DNA from 2 places in the Colwellia sp. 5_MG-2023 genome. Region 1 is predicted to be linked to the other one. Evidence: riboswitches for the same ligand, from Rfam matches in the RefSeq annotation. Region 1 holds a riboswitch; the other holds the start of a gene.
What was found. A riboswitch is a leader RNA that binds a small molecule or an ion and turns the genes downstream of it on or off. The one in region 1 is predicted to bind cyclic di-GMP.
Positions count from the first base shown of each region.

Region 1 (3,187 bases):
GTTGCTTCGTCGCAGCTAAATGCTAAACAATTGTTAGCGTTAAATACGGGGGATGTATATGGGCAGCTAGATGGTGAATTAACAACGGATCCTGCTTATGGCTTAGAAGCAGTGTGGATACCAGAAGAGGCGAAAGCTAAAGCTTTAAATATGGGGTATTCAGTTGTTGATTTGGGCACTGTTATTGCGACTCATACTGGTAAAGTTATTAAAGAGCATTTAGATGAATTATTTGGCTATGAGGATATCCAACGCCTCAATGAACGTTTGAAAGAGATTTCACCAGGTCTAGCTGAAGCGCTTGAAAAAGCATTACCGATCAATTTACAACTTAAAGTGATGCGCTTACTTTTACGTGAACATGTTGCGTTAGGTGATATAGTAACAATTGCTGGTACTCTCATTGATAGTGTTGAAGTGACAAAGGATCCTATTTTACTTACTTCTGATGTTCGTTGCGCGCTGCAGCGAGTGTTGGTTAAACAAGTGATGGGTGAGCGAGATGAACTAGCCGTATATAGCTTAGATGAAAAACTCGAACAAACGATGCAAAGTTCTCTTGACCAAGCAATGCAGTCAGGCAAAGTCGCATTAGATAGCTTCCCGGTGGATCCTAATTTACTTGGTCAATTTCAACGTACTATGCCAGCTATTATGGATGATATGAAAAGTAAAGGGATTACCCCTGTACTTATAGTGATTCCTCAGTTAAGGCCTTTATTAGCACGTTATGCTCGTTCGTTTACTAAAGGCAGCTTAAGTGTATTATCTTATAATGAAGTGCCAGATAATGTGAGGGTGAATATTATTGGCTCCTTAGGTTAGCATCGTTATTATATTTTGGTGAAAACCTTTTGCTTTAATAACTGCGCTCAAATATAGTAAATTAGTACTTGTTTTGTTTTTTTAGCATTTATTTTTTTGCATGCACCACTTAGTTGTCACACTTTTACAGTATCGTTTTGGTTGTGTCTTCATGTGTTATTTGTTAAAAAGTAATACTTGCTTAATTAAATTTATTAAAAAGCTTTTATTTACAACGCATTAATTCCTAATTAAATATGAAGTAAATGCGAATTATGTATGTATATTTGATAATGGGTGATTGCAATTCAGTTGCGGTTACTTATAATGAATGAATCGAAATAGTAATTAATAACTATTTTTTATGGAATCGGGTAGGAATAAACTAAGAAAATTAACTAGCAAACTATTTGAAAGAATAGGACGCAAAACTGCCAGTCTAAAGCTTAATGAAAATAATATTAAGTCAAGATCGTGGAGTTACATTAACTTAGCGGCACTTTTCATCTCATCTTATATGTGATGTTCCGCTTATTGCTAATATTTTACAAGGAACAGGTACATAAATGTTAAATTGTTTCCGTCAATTTTGTATTTTTATTCTCTTTTTTTACACCTTATTATTTACGCAGTACAGTAATGCCGAGCGTAATATTCAACAAACCTATGAAAACAGCACTTGGCAAGTTAGTGGTGATTCTTTTTTTTGTCAGTTATCACAAACCATTGATGAATATGCAGAGTTGAGTGTAACCTCGAGAGCAGGAGAGCCTCAAAACTTGAGTCTTCGATGGTTATTAACTGATCGTGAAATTACCAATGTGCAAGTTTTTACACGTCGAGCAGATTGGCAATCAGCACAAACAATACCCCCTAAGATAATGTTTAATTCATCTGAAATAGAACAGCAGCAAGTCTATTTTTATTCAGGAATCGCCTCGTTACTACGAGCTATTAAACAAGGTTTTTGGCTCGATGCTATTGTTGGTTTTGGTGATGAAGAACTACGTCTAACGTTTGCAAATACCTTTAGCGATAATGTCATTTCAAAGTATCAAGATTGTCGTCACCAACTTTCTCCATTATCGTGGGATCAAGCACGAGATCATGAATTTGAATTTGAACTAGGTGAACGCATAGTAAGAAAACAAGCAGATATTACTTTTTTAAAAGATTTAGCGCGCTTTATAGCATTAGATCCTAGCGTTGAAAAAGTGATGATAGATGGTCATACCGATGATGTTGGTTCACCACTAGCAAATAGACTGCTTTCGAAAGAACGTGCTGATGATGTTGCGGCTCGCTTAGTCGAATTTGGCTTACCAGAAAGTATGTTAGAAGTACGCGCGCACGGTCAGCGTTACCCTGTTGCTAACAATAGTACCATTCTTGGGAAATCTTCAAATAGACGAGTATTAGTTCGTTTATTTAGACGCTCAAATTGATTTCGGGCAAGGAGAAAATAATGGATCAAAAATACCTATTGTGGTTTGCACATACAAAGCCTAGTCAAGAAATTGAAAGCGCTGTAAGTGGTGAAAACTTTAAACTATTGCATACTAATTCACTACCTGATGCAATTAGCTACTGTTTAGACCTAAAGCCTCAGTTGATTTTTATTGATGCTGATAATGACCAAATGTCGCTGGTAGACTTAGTAATACTCATTCGTAGAACTTGTCAACATGGACAAATTATATCCCTTGTTGATTCGTCTCAAAGTGAGCTTGCTTCCTTATCGTTAACTAAAGGCGGCGCAGTTGACTTTTTACTTAAACCTTTTTTTCCTGAACAGCTGAAATTAACTATCCGTAACGCTGATTCTATGAAGCAAGGAGCCGAAGGTTTAATTGCTGTTTCTAATAAATCTCAACAATTGCTACGCTTAGCTAACCGCGCAGGGCAGACGAATGCAAGTGTATTAATTATGGGGGAATCAGGAACAGGTAAGGAGAAGTTGGCGCATTTTATTCATAAAGCGTCTGCTCGTGCAAGCCAGCCTTTTGTGGCTATTAACTGTGCCGCGATTCCAGAAAATATGCTTGAGTCAATGTTATTTGGCTATAACAAAGGAGCATTCACAGGTGCTACGAGTAATCAAGTTGGTAAGTTTGAATTAGCAAACGGTGGTACGATTTTATTAGATGAAATTTCTGAGTTACCATTAGAGCTACAAGCTAAGTTATTAAGAGTTATTCAAGAGCGAGAAGTTGAGAGATTAGGTAGTCACCAACGTATTAAGCTTGATATTAGGATAATAGCTTCTTGTAATAAACCACTGCGAGAACAAGTAGAAAAAGGCTTATTTAGAGAAGATTTGTTTTATCGTTTAGATGTACTCCCCCTTAGTTGTCCAACGCTTAGAGAACGCTCTGAAGATATA
Region 1 covers NZ_JAUOPW010000027.1:13,644-16,830, forward strand. The annotation lists gene flhA (flagellar biosynthesis protein FlhA) at 1-825, shown strand, start outside; cyclic di-GMP riboswitch class I at 1,195-1,292, shown strand; gene Q4496_RS15000 (OmpA family protein) at 1,371-2,249, shown strand; gene Q4496_RS15005 (sigma-54 dependent transcriptional regulator) at 2,270-3,187, shown strand, end outside.

Region 2 (3,187 bases), on a different contig from region 1:
CTCATGTACCAATAAATAAGCTAGCGGTACATTTTCATGATACCTATGGACAAGGGTTAACCAATATTTACGCAGCTCTTCAAATGGGTATTAAGGTCGTCGATAGTGCTATTGCAGGTTTAGGTGGTTGTCCTTATGCTAAAGGTGCATCAGGTAATGTTGCTACTGAAGATGTTGTTTACATGTTAAATGGTTTAGGTATAGAAACAGGAATAGATTTTACCAAATTGCTTGAAGCTGGTTGGTATATCAGCGAAAAACTAGCTAAAGCGCCAATATCAAAAGTATCAAATGCTTATTTAGCGAATAAAAACACTTAGTATGTTAGCAAAAAATATAATAAACGAATAAAGCATCGAGGAGAAAACAATGGCAGGATTTGACAAAGTAGTTGCTAGTTATGAAGAAGCCATGGCAGGCCTAACTGACAACATGACTGTAATTGCAGGTGGTTTTGGCTTATGTGGAATTCCTGAAAACTTAATTCAGGAAATTAAACGCAAAGGTACAAAAGGTTTAACATTAGTTTCTAATAACTGTGGTGTTGATGATTTTGGCTTAGGAATTTTATTGCCTGATCGCCAGATAAAAAAAATCATTGCTTCTTATGTTGGTGAAAATGCTGAATTTGAGCGTCAAATGATGGCCGGCGAGCTCGATGTAGAGTTAACACCACAAGGAACGTTAGCAGAGAAAATGCGTGCTGGTGGTGCAGGAATACCCGCTTTTTTCACCGCCACAGGCTATGGAACACCTGTTGCAGTAGGGAAAGAAGAAAGAAAGTTTAACGGTCGCCATTATATTCTAGAAGAAGCTATCACTGGAGATTTCGCCATTGTAAAAGCATGGAAAGCGGACCGATACGGTAACTTGGTTTTTAGAAAAACAGCACGTAATTTTAATCCAATGGCAGCAACCGCAGGCAAAATAACCGTTGTTGAAGTAGAGGAAATAGTCGAACCTGGTGAGCTAGACCCTGATCAAATTCATACTGCTGGAATTTATGTCGACAGACTAATTTTAGGCACCTTCGAAAAACGTATTGAACAGCGCACTATTCGCTCATAAGAATAAATTAAATAATAATTAACGGGTGAATAGCTAACTATTATTGTCTATACCACAACAATAAGGTTAACGGAAACCCTAGAGGAGATAGATTATGGCTCTTTCAAGAGAACAACTTGCACAACGTGTAGCTCAAGAACTTCAAGATGGTTATTACGTTAATTTAGGCATAGGTATTCCGACCCTTGTCGCTAATTACGTACCTGAAGGTATCGAAGTTATGCTACAGTCTGAAAATGGCTTATTAGGGATGGGGCAATTTCCAACTGAAGAAGAAATTGATGCCGATCTTATTAATGCAGGTAAACAAACGGTTACCATGGCGACAGGTGCTTCTCTTTTTGATTCTGCCGAGTCATTTGCCATGATCCGAGGTGGTCATGTTGATTTAACGGTACTAGGAGCATTTGAAGTTGATGTCAATGGCAATATTGCTTCCTATATGATCCCTGGAAAGTTAATTAAAGGTATGGGTGGCGCAATGGATCTAGTGGCTGGTGCCGATAATATTATTGTTACCATGACACATGCATCAAAACATGGCGTATCTAAGTTATTAAATAACTGTACACTACCTTTAACAGGAAAAGGGTGTATAAAAAAAGTATTAACAGACTTAGCATATATAGAAATAAAAGAAGGTAAATTTCATTTATTAGAGCGCGCACCAGGCGTATCGGTAGAGGAAATAATAAAACTAACTGAAGGTGAATTAGTTGTAAATGAAAATACACCTGAAATGCAGTTCTAGCCCTTAGCTTGTATGAATAGCATTCAAAGTATAATTATTTAACCTAAAATAGTTATACTTTGATAAAAAGCATCTGAATTACAAATTCCCTCCTCCCCTTATGTAATAATAATATAGACAAATTGTAAGCAAATTGTTTCAACTTGAAATAATGAAAATTTTTTCCTAAATAAATATTTTTTCAACAGATTATCTCTTTATATAACAATAAGCTAAATGATATTTGCATTTCCTTAAAATATTAGAGATAATGCTATTTGACAAAGAAAAGGCAAAGCATATGAAAGTATGCGACGCAAAACCACCGGCCTACGGGATTTTCTAATACTGGAGAATCTACGGCAGCGGAGTCACCTCGTTCATAGGTACATCCCGTGGTTTTTTCTTTTAATAATCCATCTATATAAAGGTTACTAAAATGAAAAAATTATTAATAGCTTCAACCATCACTGTTTTAACTTTAACGTCTGTTGTATCGACACCTAAAGCACAAGCTACTAACATAGCACAAAGTATATGTGAGTATGTGGCTGCTGATGACAAGAAACGCATGCGTTCATTTTTGAAAATGAATAAATTAAAGATTCGTCGTATTTTCGACGGCATTCAGTGTAATGGTAAGAACTTATTAGAGTTTGCATCAGCAAGCGGTTCTGTAGAAACAGGATCTTTGATGATTTCAAAATTACCAAAGAGTGTTGTTTCTGCTAACTTAGCAATGTTACAAACTGGATCGAAACCATTGATTGATGTTGCTAACGAACGCGTTAGCAGCTAATAAATTATTATCAGATAAGAAAACTACTTAATTATTCCATCACCTAGGTGAAAATAGTGACAAGTAGAAGATTAATTGTTAATAATTCTATGTCATTTTAAAAAACCAGCTTTAGCTGGTTTTTTTTTATTTAATTTTCCTTACACTAATACTACTGCTTTTTTATAAGTACAATTTATACTAGTTGTGATAGTTGTGATAGTTGTATGATCTAATACCAAACGGATTAATTAATCGACCAGTTTAACCCAATCTCTAGTGCATAAACTTTTTACTCTTTCTATATCCCCCATGAAGTTCTTCCATCCCTTTGAACACTGTTCAACAATATTGTAATACCAATTCCGATAATTAGCTGTTCACATTAGCCCACTCCCGATGACAGAGTGATAAGACTCTCTCCTTACTACTTCTAAATCGATTCCAAGCACGAGAGCACTTATCAACGATATCTTCATAATCTTTAAAACAACGATTTGCTATTTAATTTTGCCTCATCCATGACTAAACTTGCCCAATAGGGTTTAGCTCCGGTGAATAAGGCGGAATATGTATGATTGATAAATTATCATAACCGTCACTAAGATGTT
Region 2 covers NZ_JAUOPW010000043.1:12,756-15,942, forward strand. The annotation lists gene Q4496_RS17400 (hydroxymethylglutaryl-CoA lyase) at 1-320, shown strand, start outside; gene Q4496_RS17405 (CoA transferase subunit A) at 370-1,068, shown strand; gene Q4496_RS17410 (3-oxoacid CoA-transferase subunit B) at 1,163-1,819, shown strand; cyclic di-GMP riboswitch class I at 2,080-2,177, shown strand; gene Q4496_RS17415 (DUF3718 domain-containing protein) at 2,238-2,597, shown strand; partial or broken gene Q4496_RS17420 (IS630 family transposase) at 2,949-3,187, opposite strand, start outside.
Region 2: it holds a riboswitch for cyclic di-GMP, as region 1 does, so the genes downstream of both, Q4496_RS17415 (DUF3718 domain-containing protein) here and Q4496_RS15000 (OmpA family protein) in region 1, are expected to answer to the same signal.